2 linked regions of the Roseisolibacter agri genome follow. The protein of the gene in region 1 interacts with the protein of each later gene in a pairwise test. Links are inferred from orthologs where the notes say so. Each region holds a gene or a part of one and is shown on either strand. Other genes may lie near its edges.

Region 1 (8,106 bases):
CACGCTGCGCGCGCCGGAAGGGGCGCACGCGGGCAAGGTAGGAGCCGGACCGCGAGCCCGACAGGGCGCCGACGGCGCCGTCGTCAGCTCAGGGGCAGCTGCCGGTGCTCGGCGCGCGGCGGGTCAGGAAGACGCGGAAGGGCACGGAATCGCCGACCTGCCTGCCCGCCACGAAGACCCGCGCCTCCACGCGCACGACCGACGGTGCGTTCTGGCTCGTGAGCAGCGTCGGCACCACCCGGAGGGCCGTCGCCGTCTGCCCCGACGCATTGGTCGTATCGTGGCCGATGGGCCGGTCCACGCGGCCGTTCGTCAGGTACAGCGCGGGCCGCACGTCGCCGTACGGTGACTGGCCGCTCGGCACCGTCGCGGGTGCCACGATGCGGTAGCGCACCAGGTAGCTCGGCACTGCCACCGCGCCCCCCGCGCTGTCGCCCGTGAGCCTGACCGCGAGAGCGGAGGACGCGGTCACGAGCGTCGAGTCGGTGCCGCTGCGCAACTCGGCGGAGGCGTCGTTGCACAGGTACGTCATGCGCAGCGAGTCGGTCGTCGCGACGCGCTCCAGCCGCGTCGGACGCCGGACGATCGCGAGCGTGTCCAGGATCTGCAGCCGGTTGCCGAAGCGCGCGCTCACGCGCGCCTGCGCCACGCCCGGCAGCGAGTCCGCGCGCACCAGCCCCGTCGTCGGATCGACCACGAGCGCGGGCCGCGCGTTGGTCGCCGTGTCGCGCCCCAGCGCGAGATAGCCGTACTCGAATGCCGCGCCCGCGATGCTGTCGCCCGACTCGCCGAACGCCACGCCGCGCAGCCGCTGCACGCGGCCCAGCGAGTCGCGCAGCGTGTCGCCCGCGATGATCGACGGCAGGATCGGGTCGAGGCGGATCGCCTGCACGCCGTTCTCGGCGCTCGCGATCTCGACGCACGCGGCGGCCGTGAGCCCCATCGCCGCCAGCGCGCCCAGTCGGAGCGCGGCGGCCCGGCGCGCGCTCACCGGAACCGCTCCGCGAGCTGCGTCGCCAGGTTCACGTACGCCTGGCTCGCCGGGTCGGCCGGGTCGCGCAGCACGACCGGCTGGCCCGCCGCGAACGCGTCCGCCGTCGCCGGCGTGCGCGGCACGACGATGTCGAACACCATGTGCGCCGGCAGGTGGCGTCGCACGTACTGCGACGTGCGCTCGGCGGCGGGGTTGCCCGACTCGAACATCGTCAGCAGGATGCCGTCGAGCGTCAGCTCCTCGTTCACGCGCACGACGTCCTGGATGCCGCGCAGGATCTGCGGCGTCGTCTGCAGCGCCAGCGGCTCCGCCTGCAGCGGCACGATGACGTGCTGGCTCGCCTCCAGCGCGCGCCGCGTGATGGAGCCGAGCCCCGGCGGCGTGTCGACGATGACGACGTGGCACCGCTCGCGCGCCGTCTGCAGCAGGTCCTTCAGGATCGCCGTCTCGGCCACCAGCTGCTGGTAGTGCGCGTGCTCGGCCTCGTCGCTCACCGTGCCGGCGAGGATCACGCGCAGCCAGGGCAGGGCGGTCGGGAGGATGACCTCGCGCAGCGCGCGCTCGCCGTTCAGGTAGTCGGCGAAGCCCCACGACTCGTGGCCACGGCGCAGCCCGACGCCGTAGCGGACGGAGCCCTGCGGGTCGGTGTCGACGAGCAGGGTCTTCAGGCCGCGGCGGGCGAAGGCGGCGGCGAGGTTGACCGCCGTCGTCGTCTTGCCGACTCCGCCCTTCTGGCTGACGATGGAGAGGACGTGTCCCACGCGCGGGGCCCGGTCGCTCAGCCGCGCCCGCCCGGCGCGGTCGGACCGGAGGCGCCGGGCGGCACGTCGGTGCCGACGGACGCGTCCGCGCCGCCGTCCAGGCCACCCGGCGAGCGCATCGCCTCCAGCGTCTGCTGCGCGTGGCGCACCCAGCGCTCGGCGTCGGGGGAGTGGGGCGGCCGCGCGAGGAAGGCCTGCAGGTGCTCCGCCGCGCCCTCGTGGTCGCCCCGCTTCAGCAGCAGGAAGGCGAGCCCGTAGTGCGCGCCGCCGAGGCCGGGATCCAGCTCGAGCGCGCGCCGGTAGCAGCGGATGGCCTCCTCCAGCTGGCCGAGCCGGCTGAAGGCGATCGCCATGTTCTGGAGGACGCGCTGGTCGTTCGGGCGGTCGCGGAGCGCCAGCCGGTACGACGTCAGCGCCGCGTCGTAGTCGCCCTGCCGTTCGAGGGCGAGCGCCTCGCTCAGGTAGTCGACGCGACCGGCCTTGGACTCGCTCTCGGACTTGCCGCCCGTGAGGCGGCTCCACCAGGACATGCGATCGGGGCGGGCTGGATGCGGGCCAACCGGCGCGAGGCGCGGGTCGCGGGACGCGGGCTGGGAGGGGCAAGCTATCCGGGCGGCGGAACGCCTACAAGCCGCGCACGGCCGCACGGGGTGACGGCGCGCACCCGCACGCGTACGCACGCTGTGGGCGTGCTGGCGGCCTCCGTCGCCGCGGCTAGCTTCCTGCGCTGGCGTCCGGCGCCGCAGCGGGACGTCCGCCGCGCAGGTTTCTGACGGTCCTCGACGGTCCTCGACCCCTCGCCGACACCGCCCATGTCCCCGCGTCAGTACGCCCTCGACCCGGCCAAGGGGCTGCTCGTCGTCGAGTGGCCGCTCTTCGGTGAGCTCTCGCGCGCGCTCGCGCTGAAGGTGGCGCGCGCCTACGACCCGGAGATCGTCGTCGGCGTCGCGACGGCCGGCGTCGTGCCCGGCGCGGTGATCGCCGCGATCCTCGACCGCCCGTTCGCCGCGATCACGGTGAGCCGCCGCTTCCGCGCCGAGACGGTGCGCGAGACGCCCGCGGTCATCGGGGCGGCGCCGCAGGACGTGCGCGGCCGGCGCGTGCTGGTGGTGGACGAGACGTGCGACTCCGGCGACACGCTGCGCCTCGCGCGGAGCGCGATCGTCAACGCCGGCGCGCACACGGTGCGCACGGCGGTCGGCTTCAAGACGGGCAGCTACGAGCCCGACTTCCACGCCCTCGCCACCGAGAGCGGCATCGTGCTGCCGTGGGACCGCGAGGTGCTGGTGGGCGGCGAGCTGCTGCCGAATCCGACGTACGCGGGGCGTATCTGAACGCTGCGTGTTTCGTGCTGCGTGCTGCGTGTGGCTCCGTGCCCCCGGCGGCCGACGTCGCACCGAGCCTACACCAACTTCTCGGGGAGGATACGGATCCTTCGGATGAGCCGGATCACGCGGATCGCTCCGCGTGGCGGCGACGTCCGATGCGCCGGTGCGGAGCGATCCGGGGCATCCGTCTCATCCGGAGCATCCGTATCCTCACCAACAGGCGAAAGGATCCGGCGCACCGGCGCGTGCCGAGCGGCCGGACACGCAGCACGCAGCACGCAGCACGCAGCGGCTATCGTCCGAACCGCTCCGCGAACAAGCGCGTCAGCGCCGCCTCGCCGCCCACGACGAACCGGCACGCCGCGTCGCCCGTCGACGCGCACTCGAGCTCCAGCACCGCCAGCGGCTGGCCCGCGAGGCGGCTCAGGAAGCCGGCGAGCAGGCCGGTCGTGAACAGGCAGCTCGGGTAGGGCGCACGCGCGCCGTCCGCGCCGCGCTCGACCTCGAACCAGCCGATCGCGCGCAGCGTCGGCAGGCCGTCGGTGTCGGCGCCGTCGCCCGCCTCCAGCGCCAGCGTCCCCCAGCCGTGCGCGGCGGCGTACGCGCCCAGCGCCTCGCCGAACGCGCCGAGCGAGGCGATCGCGGGATCGGCGACACCCGCGCGCGCGGCCATCCACGCCGCGAAGTCATCGTACAGCGCGCGCCCCGCGTCGAAGCCCGCGTCGCGCAGGCGCGTCTCGCCGTCGTCGGTGGCCAGCACCGCGGCGCGCAGCGCGTGCACGATCGACGGCGGGAGCGAGACCGGCCCCGGCGCCGTGCGCCCCGGGCCCGTCATGCGCCGCCCTCCGCACGCCGCACCAGCTCCGCCTCGTCGATCACGGTGATGCCCAGCTCGCGCGCCTTCGCGAGCTTGCTCCCCGCGTCCTCGCCCGCGACGACGACGCTCGTCTTCTTGGACACGCTGCTCGTCACGCGGCCGCCGTGCTGCTCCACCAGCGCCGTCGCCTGGTCGCGCGACAGGTTGGGGAAGGTGCCGGTGAGCACGAACGTCTGCCCCGCGAACGCCGTCCCCGAGGCGGCGTTCGGCTCGGTCAGGTTGACGCCGCGGTCGCGCAGCCGCTGCACCAGCGCGCGCGCGTCCTCGTTCGCGAACCAGCGCGCCACCGAGTGCGCGATCACGTCGCCGACGCCGCGCACCGCGCCGATCTCCTCCTCGGTCGCGTCCAGCAGGCGGTCCATCGTGCCGAAGTGCCGCGCCAGCAGCCGCGCGGCGATCTCGCCCACGTGGTCGATGCCGAGCCCGAACAGCAGGCGCGAGAGCGGCTGCGCCTTCGACGCCTCGATGGCCTGCACGAGGTTCTCCGCGCTCTTGTCGGCGAACCGCTCCAGCCGCAGCAGGTCCTCCACCGTCAGCGTGTAGAGGTCCGACGCGTCGCGCACCAGCGGATGCAGCTCGTCCTCGCGGTGCTCCGACGTCAGCTGCTCGATGCGCGCGTACGAGAGCCCGCGGATGTCCATCGCGCCGCGCGACGCGAAGTGCACCAGCCCTTCCAGCTGCCGCGCCGGGCACTGGAAGTTGGGGCAGTAGAGCATCCCGCGGTCCTCGCCCGCCTCCAGCGGCGACCGGCACGCGTAGCAGTTCGTCGGCGGCACGTACGGCGCCGGCGGATGCTCGGTGTCGCGCCGCTCGGGGATCGGGCCGATGACCTGCGGGATCACCTCGCCGGCGCGCTTCACCTGCACGCGGTCGCCCACGCGCAGGTCCTTGTCGGCGATCAGCGCGAAGTTGTGCAGCGTCGCCAGCTTCACCGTCGCGCCGCCGATCTCCACCGGCTCCAGCATCGCGAACGGATTCACGGAGCCGGTGCGCCCGATGTTGACCTCGATCGCCGTCAGCGTCGTCTCGGCGATGTCCGGCGCGAACTTGCGCGCCACGGCCCACCGCGGCTCGCGGCCCACGTCGCCCAGCTCCGCCTGCAGGCGCAGCGGGTCCACCTTCACCACCGCGCCGTCGATGGCGAAGTCGAGCTGCGCGCGCACGTTGCGCTCGATCTCGCTCGCCCACGCGTGCACCTCGTCCAGCGTGTCGCACCGCTTCCGGCTCGGCGCCACCGGGATGCCCCACGCCGCCAGCGTCTCCAGCAGCTCCCACTGCGTGCGGAAGGGCAGCGGCGCGAGGTGCGCCGGGCGCACGACGCTGTAGCCGAAGAAGCGCAGCGGGCGCGACGCCGTGATGCGCGGATCGAGCTGGCGCAGCGCGCCGGCGGCGGCGTTGCGCGGGTTCGCGAACACCGGCTCGCCCGCCTGCACGCGCGCCTCGTTCATCTGCTCGAAGCGCGAGAAGGGCATGTACACCTCGCCGCGGATCTCCAGCACGCCCGTCGGCGCCGGGACTCCGTTGGTCGCGTGCAGCCGCAGCGGGATGTCGCGGATCGTGCGCAGGTTCGGCGTCACCACCTCGCCGATCGTGCCGTTGCCGCGCGTCGCGCCGGTCACCAGCACGCCGTCCTCGTACGTCAGGCTCACCGCGGCGCCGTCGATCTTCAGCTCCGCCGTGTAGCCCGCGCGGCGCACGTCCTCGCCCGCCAGCCGCACCGCGCGCTCCTCCCACGCGGTCAGCTCCTCGTCCGAGAACGCGTTGCCCAGCGACAGCATCGGCACCAGGTGCTGGTGCTTGGGCAGCGCGGACTGCGGCTCGGCGCCCACGCGCTGCGTCGGCGAGTCCGGCGTGCGCAGCGACGGATGCTCGGCCTCCAGCGTCTGCAGCTCGCGGAACAGCCGGTCGTACTCCGCGTCGGCGAGCGACGGCCGGTCGAGCACGTAGTACTCGTGCGAGGCGCGCTCGAGCTGCTCGCGCAGGGTGGCCGCCCGTGCGGCCAGGGCCGCGGGCGGGGCGGTCGGGCTGGAGGCGGGGGCGTTCATGCCCGCAAAGCTAACGCGGCGACGCGGACGCGCGACGGTGCAGGCGGTCGCCGGCGCGTCTTTGGCGCGCGGCGTTACGGCGTGGGCACGGCGGCCGTTGCCGCCGTCGCGCGCGCGGCGCCGTCCGGCCGCTCGTGCGCGACGAACTCCGGCGAGCCGTACGCGACCACGCGGTTGCGGCCCGACTCCTTGGCCACGTACAGCGCGTCGTCGGCCGCCTTCACGAGCGCCTCCTGGTGGCGCACGTCGGAGTGCGGCCACGCGGCCACGCCCGCGCTCAGCGTGCGCCGCACGGTGCCGCCGTCGTAGGCGAACTCGCGCGCGTCGATCGCCTGCCGCACCCGCTCGGCGAAGGCCACGGCATCGTGCACGTTGGCGCCCGGCAGGATGACGAGGAACTCCTCGCCGCCGTAGCGGCCCACGCGGTCGATCTCGCGCGCCGTGTCGCGCAGCACGTCGGCCACCTGGCGGAGCACCGCGTCGCCGGCCTGGTGGCCGTGCGTGTCGTTGACGCTCTTGAAGTGGTCCACGTCGCACATCACGACCGCCAGCGGCTCGTTGAGGCGGGCCGAGTGGTCGAACATCTCGGTCAGCCGCTCCTCGATGTGGCGGCGGTTGTCGACGCCCGTGAGGCCGTCGATCTGCGACATGCGCAGCAGCGACTCGTTGGCCTTCGCCAGCTCCTCCTGCAGCGCCTTGATGCGCAGCAGCGACCGCACGCGCGCCTCGAGCTCCGCGAAGTCGATGGGCTTCGTGATGTAGTCGTCGGCGCCCGCGTCGAGCCCCTCGACCTTGTCCTCGGTCAGCTCGAGCGCGGTCTGCATGATGATGGGGATGAAGGGCAGCTTCGGGTTGCCCTTGATCCGCCGCACCACCTCGAAGCCGTCGAGCTTCGGCATCATCACGTCGAGCAGGATGAGGTCGGGCGGCCGCGCGTCGACGCGCTCGAGCGCCTCGAGCCCGTCGCGCGCGGCCTCCACCTGGTAGCCTCGCGCCTCGAGCCGCGCGCGGAGCAGCTCGACGTTGTCCTCGTGGTCGTCGACGACGAGGATGCGCGTCATTGCCGGCGACGGAATCGCGGTCAAGCGCGGCTCGACGCCGCGGACCCCGCGCTCGCGGTGGCGCCCGCGGCGCTCGGCTCGCCCTTGCCGAGGAAGCGCTGCACCTCGGCCACGACGGCGCGCGGCTCGCACGGCTTCGCGAGGTAGCCGTCGCACCCGACCTCCATCGCCTTCTCACGGTCGCTCGCCAGGGCGTGCGCCGTCAGCGCGATGATCGGGATCGCGCGCGTCTCGGGATCGTGCTTGAGGACCTGCGTCGCCTCCCAGCCGTCGATGATCGGGATGGAGATGTCCATCAGGATCAGGTCGGGCTTCTCGCTCTTGGCCTTCGCGATCCCCTCCTCGCCGTTCAGCGCCTCGGTGACCTGATAGCCGAAGTGGCGCAGGATGGTGGAATAGACGATGCGGTTGTCCTCGTTGTCTTCCACGAGGAGGACGGTCTTGCCTGTCGCGCTCATGAGTCCCTCGACGGGGCGGGCGGGCGGTGAAATCGGGGCGGGTGGAAACGGGCCGGAAAGATGCACGATCGAACGCCCGGGGGCGCGCCTCGTCGGACGGGCCGCCTGGACGACGCAGCACCCCCCGCGCCAGCCGAGCCCTCCCGCGACGACTGCCCGAGCCGACGGTACGCGTCGACCGGGCACAGCGCTGACGCATGAGCACGGCAATTTCCTTACCACGACCGATCCAGGAGTCCTTCCCGATGGCCAACCGCTCCAGCTCCTCCGGCGCCCGCGCGCCCGGGGCGACCTCCCGATCCGCCGTCCGCCCCACGCCGCGCACCACGGGGGCCTCCGCCGGCACGTCCGGGCCCCGCGCGGCCGGCGGGAGCCCGCGCTTCGAGTCCGCGACCGCGCGCGCCGCCGTCGTCGCCGGCCGGCTGAGCGCCCTGCCGCGCCTCGCCGCCGCCCGGGCGCGCGACGTCGGCGAGGGCGTCCGCGGCGGGGTGCAGGGCGTGCGCGACGGCGTGCGGGACGGGGTGCACAGCGTCCGCGAGCGCCTCGCCGCCCGCCGGAGCACCAACCGTGAGGAGGGCGAGG
Region 2 (8,226 bases), on another replicon or contig:
CCGGTGGAGCGCGAGATCCCTCGCCGCCACGCGGAGCCATCCGTCGTTATCCGATCTGGTCCGATCCTATCCTTGCTGCTGTTGTCGTTCGGGTCGGGCGCGCCGATCCGCGCCGCGTCTTCATTCCACCTACCGCGTCAGACCTCGGTCCAGCGGCGCAGCGTGCGGACCGCCGGCGCCATCGGCGCGCGCGGGGCCACGGGCGCGAGCGGCGCCGCCCGCGGCGTGCGGAGGATGCGCACGCCGCCCGGCAGGGGCGCCATCGGCGCCATCGGGGCCATGGGCGCCATCGGAGCCATGGGCGCCATCGCGGGCATCGGCATGCGCGGCAGCGTGAACAGCCCATCCTCGCCGAAGCCGAAGCCCGCGCCGCCCTCGTACTTGAACACGTCCGCGGCGCGCCCGACCTTCACGGTGACGTTGCGGTACGCGCCGTCGCGCCACACGCGCAGCGTCACGTCGTCGCCCGGCTTCGCCTTGCGCAGCTCGCGCGTGAAGCGCGACGCCCGCGCGCTGCCCGACATGCGGTCCTCGACGTCCTCACGCGGCACGCGCACGTCGACGTTGTTGATGGCGGCGATGCGCTCGCCCTCCACCAGCCCCGCCTTCTCGGCCGGGCCGCCGCTGGTGATGCTGCTGACGAAGAGGCCGAGCGTGTCGCGCACGGAGCCCGACGGCTGCACCGCGATGCCGAGCGCGGGGCGGCGCTCCGCCTGCACGCGCATGCTGTCGCGCCACGCGCGGACGCTCGCCTCGGCGCGCGCGCGGCCGGCCGAGTCGCGGCCGAACACGTAGCCGCTGGCGCCGCCGGGGAGCGTGAAGACACGCGCGCCGTTCGTCTGCGCGAGGCTCTCGCCGCTGACGGTCTTCACCTTCACCGTGCGGCGCTCGCTGCCGCGCGCGACCACCAGCGTGACCTCGTCGCCCGGCTTGAGCGCGGCCAGCGCGCGCGTCAGGCGGCGCGCGCCGAGGCCCTGCAGCTCGGGATCGTCGGCGTCCTCGCGGGCGACGGTGAGCGAGGTGCCGTTGATCGAGACGATGCGGTCGCCCTCCTCGATCCCGGCCTTGGCGGCGGGGCCGCCGTCACTGACGTCGGCGATGCGCACGCCGCGGTCGTCGCCCGAGCCGAGCATGATGCCGAGGACGGCGCGGTTGTCGTCGTTGGTCCACGAGCGGATGCGCGTGAAGCCGTCGCCGCGCTCGACGTAGACGTCGCCGCCGCGCGCGGTGGAGGGGGCGGGCGTGCGGGTGCGCACCTGCGCGCCCAGGGTGGCGGGGTCGGCGGCGCCGGCGGCGGCGGAAAGCGCCAGCGCGGCGAGGGAGACGTGGAGGGGTCGCATCGGAAGGTCGCTCCGGAGTGGCGAGGGGTTCGCCGATGTGACACCGGGCGCGCGCGGCAGGGTTGCCGCCCGCCGCCCGCCCCTCAGCCCCGGCTCGTCCCGCCGTTCCGCGCCTCGGCCACCGTCTCGTGCGCCTCCGCGAGGTCCGACGCCTTCGCTTCGGGCGCCTGCTGCTCGGCCGCCGCCTCGGGCTCCAGGTCCAGGACCAGGTGCACCGGGAAGTGGTCGGACCCGACGTAGCCGAGGCGCGCGATGCGCACGAGCCGGAGGCGGTCGGAGAAGAAGACGTGGTCCAGCGGCCAGCGCAGCCCCGGATAGCGCGCGTGGAAGGTGCTGTAGAAGCCGCGCCCCTTCCGCGGGTCGAGCAGGCGGCTCGTCTTCTGGAAGAGGCGCGTGGTGCGCGACCACGCGACGTCGTTCAGGTCGCCGAGCACGATGACCGGGAGCCGCGCGTCGCGCACGCGCTTGCCCACCAGCAGCAGCTCGGCGTCGCGCTCCAGCGACTCGTCGCTCTCGCCGGGCGCGGGCGGACGCGGGTGCACGCAGTTGAGCCAGAGCGGCTCGCCGCCGCGCAGCCGCACCGTCGCCTGCATCGACGGGATGTCCGGCTTCAGCAGGAACTCGATGCGCGCGTCCTCCAGCGGCAGCCGCGAGTAGAGCAGCATCCCGTACGTGTTCTCGAGCGCGCAGCGCAGCGCGTGTGGATGCGACCCGGCGAACGCCGCGTCGAGGCGCTCCTGCCACCAGTGGTCGGTCTCGACGAACAGCATGACATCGGGATCGACCGCGCGCACGACGCCGATCAGCCGGTCGGACTCGCGGTTGGTCTGCAGGACGTTGGACTCGACGAGCGAGAGCGCGCGCGCCGGCTCGGGATGCCGCGCGTGCTGCACCTCGCGCGGCGCGAGGCGCGTGTAGCGCCAGATGGCCGCGCCCTGCACCACGAGCACGGCGCCGAGCGCCCCCTGCACGCCCTGGTCGGGGAGGAACTCGACGCCGCCGGTCATCGCCCACAGCCCCAGCGACGCGAGCGCCGCCACGAACAGCTGCACGCGCGGGAAGTCCCACACGCGCACCCACCAGTACTTGGCCCGCACGAGCGAGAGGGCGGTGGCGCCGACCGCCACCGCCCCCAGCACCAGCGCGACGCCCACGAGCACGCCGTCGAGGCTCATCGCGTGCGCCCGCTCAGACGACCAGGTTGAGCAGGCGTCCGGGCACGAAGATGATCTTCCGCGGCTCGCCGGTGACGAACTTGGCGATCGATGGCTCGGCCATCGCCGCGGCGAGCGCGTCCTGCTGCGTCGCCTGCGGCGCGAGCTGCACCGTGCCGCGCGTCTTGCCGTTCACCTGCACGGCGAGCGTGATCGACTCCTCGGCCGCGAGCGCCGCGTCGAACGCCGGCCAGCCGGCGTCGAGCACGCTGCCCGTGTTGCCGCCGCGCTCCCACAGCTCCTCGGCCAGGTGCGGCGCGAAGCTGGCGACCAGCTGCACGAGCGGCATGACCTCGTCGCGGTGCGGCGTGCGCTCGCCCTTCCGCAGCACGTTGACGTACTCCATCATCGCCGCGATCGCCGTGTTGTACGACAGGCGCGGCACGTCGTCGCCGACCTTGCGGATGGTCTGGTGCAGCTTGCGCAGCACGGCGGCGTCGGGCGCGCCGTCGGTCGTCATGTCGCGCGCGCTGGCGTACAGCCGGTCGAGGAAGCGCCGCACGCCGCTGATGCCGGCGTCGCGGAAGTCGCCGCCCTCCTCGTAGGGGCCCAGGAACATCAGGTAGGTGCGGAAGCTGTCCGCGCCCCACTGGTCGATGTACTCGTCCGGGTTGATGACGTTGCCCTTGGACTTGGACATCTTCGCGCCCTCGCGGATGATCAGGCCGTGGGCGCGGAACTTCGTGAACGGCTCCTCGAAGTCGATGTGCCCCATGTCCTTCAGGACCATCGTGATGAAGCGCGAGTACAGCAGGTGCAGCACCGCGTGCTCGTTGCCGCCGATGTAGCTGTTCACCGGCAGCCACTTCTTCGTCAGCGCGGGATCGAACGGCACGTCGTCGCGGTCCGCGCTGGGATAGCGCAGGAAGTACCACGCGCTGTCCAGGAAGGTGTCGCTGACGTCGGTCTCGCGGCGCGACTGCGCGCCGCAGCGCGGGCACGGCGTGTGGTACCAGCTCGCGTCGCGCGCCAGCGGGCTGATGCCCGAGTCGTCGGGCTTGAAGTCCTCCAGGAACGGCAGCTCGACCGGCAGCTTGTCGACGGGCACCGGCACGGTGCCGCACGCGTCGCAGTACACGACCGGGATCGGCGGGCCCCAGTAGCGCTGGCGCGAGATGCACCAGTCGTGCAGCCGGTAGTTGGTGACCGCGCGCGCCTGCTCGCCCTCGGCCAGCCAGGCGACGATCGCCTCCTTGGCCTGCGGGACGCTCATGCCGTCGAACTGCGCACTGTTGACGATGCGGCCGCCCGCGTCGTGCGTGTGCGCGCCGCCCTCCACGGGCGTGTCGGCGTCCTCGCCCTCGGCCGCCACCACGCGCACGATGGGCAGCGCGAACTTGGTCGCGAACTCGAAGTCGCGCTCGTCGTGCGCGGGCACGGCCATGATCGCGCCGGTGCCGTACTCCATCAGCACGTAGTCGGCGATCCAGACGGGGATCAGCTCGCCCGTGGCGGGATTGCGCGCGTACGAGCCGGTGAAGACGCCGGTCTTCTCCTTGTCGACCTTGCGCGTGACGACGTCCTGCCGCGCGGTCGCGGCGCGGTACGCGTCGACGTCGCGCTGCTGCGCGGGGGTCGTCAGCGCGTCCACCAGCGGATGCTCGGGCGCCAGCACCAGGTACGTCGCGCCGAAGATCGTGTCCACGCGCGTGGTGAACACGGTGATCGGCGTGCCGGCCATGACGATCGGATCGCCGGCGACGGCGGCGTCGTCCTCGGGCGACAGGTCGCCAGAGCTGGGCACCAGGAAGTCGATCTGCGCGCCCTGCGAGCGGCCGATCCAGTTCCGCTGCGCGGTCTTGGTGGTGTCCGACCAGTCGAGCCAGTCCAGGTTCTGCAGCAGACGCTCGGCGTACTCGCTGATGCGGAAGAACCACTGCTCCAGGAAGCGCTGCTCGACGGGCGTGCCGCAGCGCTCGCACAGCCCGTTCTCGACCTGCTCGTTGGCGAGCACGGTCTTGTCGGTCGGGCACCAGTTGACGGCCGCCTTCTTCTTGTACGCCAGGCCGCGCTCCAGCAGCTGCAGGAAGACCCACTGCGTCCACCGGTAGTAGTCGGGCTGACTGGTGTCGACCGCGTAGCGCCAGTCGACCATCAGCGCGGCGCGGTCCAGCTGGCGGCGGAAGTTGCCGACGTTGCGCGGCGTCATCGTCATCGGGTGCACGCCCATCTTCAGGGCGTAGTTCTCCGAGTGGATGCCGAACGCGTCGAAGCCCAGCGGCTGGAACACGGTGTGCCCCATCTGCCGGTGGAAGCGGCCCTGGATGTCGGTGCCGGTGAACGCGAACAGGTTCCCCACGTGCAGCCCCTCGGCCGACGGGTAGGGGAACATCATGAGCTGGTAGAACGGGCGCGCGCCGCCGGCCAGGTCGACGGCGTGCGTGCCGCGCTCCTGCCAGCGCTGCTGCCACTTCTGCTCGACCGACGTCGGGTCGTAGGCGTCCTTGGGCTCCTGACCCGCGGACGTGGGCGAGGGATTGCTCATGCGGGGCGATTCGGGCGAGGGGTTGAACCTCGCAATCTAGCGGCGCCCGGGGCGCTGGGTGGGCTGCACGCCGGGCTCCGCTCGTGGGCGCGAGGGCGGTGGGGGCTCGGCCGGCTCGGAGATTTCGCGGGCGGAGCCGCGGCGCGTCTCCGCACCACGAAATCTCAGGTCGCTCGGCCGATCCCCCACCGCCCCCGCACCCCCATCCCTTCTCGGCCCGCGTCGCTTTCACGGCATCGATCTTCGGGCGCCGGCTGAGCTGAGGCGCAGCTCGCGCCGGGCCCCGCCTGGCCGCCGCTCGCGAGGGGAGACGCGCGCCTGGTGGCGTGCCCGGCGCCGACGCTCGGGGGGAGGGGCGGTGTGGGCGCCGGCCGAGCGACCTGAGATTTCGCGGTGCAGAGACGCGCCGCGGCTCCGCCCGCGAAATCTCCGAGCCGGCCGGCGCCCACGCCGCCCCGAGCCACGTGCGGAGCTCAGCCCCGGCTCACCTCACCTAACGGCAGGCTGCGTCCACACGTCGATGCCGCCGGCCTGCGGGCCCACGTCCACCCGCGCCACGGCCTGGCGCGCGCGCAGGTCGATGATCTCCACCGTGCCGGGTTGGGCGCCGATCCCCTCCACCGTCACGAACGCGTACCGGTCGTCCGGCGACAGCGCCACGCCGCTCGGCACGCGACGCGCGGTCGGGATGCGCGCCAGCTCGCGGCCGCTCGCGACGTCGATGAGCGACACGCTCTGCCCGCGCTTGTTGGTGCCCACCAGCAGCGTCCCGTCGCGCGTCACGGCGAGGTTGTACGTCCCCTCGCCGGTCGGGATGCGGCGCGTCATGGTCCACGACGCGACGTCGATCTCGACCAGATCGTTCGACTTGTTGCACGCCACCCAGACGCGCTTGCCGTCGGGTGAGGGCTGCGCCCAGGTGGGGGAGCAGGCGACCGGCGCGGGCGCGCCCGCGTGGTCGGTGTGGCTCGTCATGTCGTGGCCGCTCGCGACGCCGCCCGCGGCCGTGCGCCGCGGCGGCGCGCCCGTCATCCCGCGCTCCGCGCCCTTCGCCAGCGAGAACCAGCGCGCGACCTTCAGGTTGCGGGCGTCGATCTCGACCAGCGCGTCGTCCATCATGCACGCCGAGTAGTGGCGCGTGCCGTCGGGCGACAGCCGCGAGCCGTGGGGCATCGTGCACGTCGGGATGCGCGCCACCTCCGCCATGTCGGGCGCGTAGACCACCGACACCGACGACGGCACCATGTCGCCGTGCAGGTTGAAGTTCACGACGTAGACCCAGTTGCCGTCCGGGCTCACCTGCAGCGTGGCCGGGAAGGCGCCGAGGGTCACGCGGCCGGCGAGCGAGTCGCCGGCCGTCGTGTACTTGAGCAGCGCGCCATTGGGCGTGCCGTGCGCGGTCGAGACGAAGTAGTGCCGCCCGTCGGGCGCGACGCCCACGCCGTGCGGGCCGAGGAGCTCGGTCGGGTTGGTGCCGACGCGGAACTGCCGCTCGACCGTCGCGCCCGCGGGGCCGAACCGCACCAGCTGGATGCGGTCGTCCCCTTCGGAGCCGACGAACACGCGGTAGTCGCGCGTGGGCGGCGCGGCCTGCGCCGGCTGCTGCGCGCGCAGCGGGGTGGCCGCGAGGAGCAGCGCGGCCGCCGTCGCGAGGCGCGTCATGGCACCACCGGGGGCTTCGGCACGACGCGCATCACCCAGAGCCCGTTGTTGAAGTCGTTCACGTACGCCAGCCCGTCCTTCGGGTTCACCACCACGCCCCACGTGAAGGCCGCGTTCTTCACGTTGCCCTCCATGTCGGCGGTGTTGAACGACGCGATCTCGCGCCCCTGCGCGCGCAGGTCGCCGCGCAGCTCGCCGCCGATGTCGAACACGTGGAAGCCGGCGTCGTAGGCGCCGATGTAGAGCGTGTCGCCCGTCGCCCAGACGTTGTGCACGCCGCCCTGCTCGGGCGTGTACCACGCGACCGACTTCGGATGCTCGATGTCGCTGACGTCGATCACCTGCAGCGTGCCGTACATGCGCGACGCCGACGCGTCCTTCGCGCCCTTGACGTTGCCGTTGCGATAGACCTCGTCGCCGATGAACACGTACTTGCCGCCGCGCTGCCGCCACGCGGTGTGCGTGCCGCGCGTGAAGCCCGGCGCCGACGCCTGCTCCACCTCGCGATACAGGGAGTCGAGGTCGTACTTGAACTGCGTCACGAGCACCGGCTTGGCCGGCGTGCCGCCCTTGATCCCGTTGCCGATGTCGAGGATCACCAGCCCGTCGTTCCAGTAGCTGGCGTACAGCAGCCCGTCGTGGATGTCGATGTCGTGCACGTAGCGCGCGGCGTCGGGGCGCGCGGTGCGGAACTCCGTCACGCGGCGCGGCTTGGCCGGGTCGTCGATGTTCACGACGTCCACCGCGCCGGTGCCGTCGTTCGTCAGGAAGACGTGCTTCCCGTGCGTCGGGTGCTCGTACAGGTAGACCGAGTGCACGCCGCCCGTGACGCCGTCGGTGAAGTCGGCGATCTGCTTGGGGTGCAGCGGGTCGCGCGTGTCGGCGATGACGATGCCGTTCTTGCGGTCGGCCGCGCCCTCGCGCGTGAACACCATCACGTTGCCGTCGGCCGTCGTGACCATGTCGTTCACGAGGCGCGTGTTGGCCATGATCGAGTCGACCACCACCGGCCCGGCGGGGTTCGAGATGTCGATCGCGTACACGCGGTCGCCGCCGCCGTGCGTGCCCAGGTAGGCGACCTTCCCGTTCGGGTGGATCCACACCTCCGACGTCGGGAACGCGGTCCGCGGCAGGCGCCCCACCACCTCGACCGGGCGGCGGACGTTGCGCTCCTCGACCTTCACCAGCGTCGTCGCGCTCGCGCCGGGGCCGTAGCTGGCGGTCACCAGGTACTCGCCCGGGCGGTAGCCGACGAACGCGCCCGTCGCGTCGATCTGCCCGTCGCCGGGGGAGAACGACCACGTCGGCGTCACGCCCGACAGCGCGCGCCCGTCGCGGCCGCGCACCTCGGCGCTCAGGCGCACCACGTCGCCCTGCCGCACCGACGTCGGCACCGGGGCGATGACGGCGCGCGCGCCCGCGGCGGCCAGCACGCGCACCGGCACCGTCGCGCGCGCGGCGCCGGCGGTCGCGGTGAGCGTCGCGCTCCCCGGCGCGACCGCGGTCAGCAGCCCGTTCGCATCGA

What was found.
Region 2: the proteins of ligA (region 1) and leuS interact in binary tests that used the Escherichia coli proteins (3 or more experiments, as listed by UniProt). The link is inferred for Roseisolibacter agri from one-to-one orthologs.

The regions. Positions count from the first base shown.
Region 1 is NZ_BRXS01000004.1:161,028-169,133, forward strand. Bases 3,461-6,397 are described here. They hold ligA (NAD-dependent DNA ligase LigA), read right to left. Parts: upstream 6,006-6,397; coding sequence 3,915-6,005; downstream 3,461-3,914. Other genes in these bases: rosag_RS12855 (4-vinyl reductase), read right to left, coding at 3,461-3,918; rosag_RS12865 (diguanylate cyclase), read right to left, coding at 6,080-6,397. In the rest of the region: rosag_RS12830 (AMP-dependent synthetase/ligase), read right to left, coding at 1-28; rosag_RS12835 (hypothetical protein), read right to left, coding at 89-991; rosag_RS12840 (ParA family protein), read right to left, coding at 988-1,755; rosag_RS12845 (tetratricopeptide repeat protein), read right to left, coding at 1,773-2,285; rosag_RS12850 (phosphoribosyltransferase), read left to right, coding at 2,568-3,089; more of rosag_RS12855, read right to left, coding at 3,376-3,460; more of rosag_RS12865, read right to left, coding at 6,398-7,066; rosag_RS12870 (response regulator), read right to left, coding at 7,087-7,524; rosag_RS12875 (YtxH domain-containing protein), read left to right, coding at 7,770-8,106. UniProt on the Escherichia coli protein: DNA ligase that catalyzes the formation of phosphodiester linkages between 5'-phosphoryl and 3'-hydroxyl groups in double-stranded DNA using NAD as a coenzyme and as the energy source for the reaction.
Region 2 is NZ_BRXS01000005.1:556,982-565,207, forward strand. Bases 2,285-5,341 are described here. They hold leuS (leucine--tRNA ligase), read right to left. Parts: upstream 5,040-5,341; coding sequence 2,529-5,039; downstream 2,285-2,528. Other genes in these bases: rosag_RS17955 (endonuclease/exonuclease/phosphatase family protein), read right to left, coding at 2,285-2,515. In the rest of the region: rosag_RS17950 (PDZ domain-containing protein), read right to left, coding at 138-1,340; more of rosag_RS17955, read right to left, coding at 1,424-2,284; rosag_RS17965 (YncE family protein), read right to left, coding at 5,529-6,701; rosag_RS17970 (Ig-like domain-containing protein), read right to left, coding at 6,698-8,226.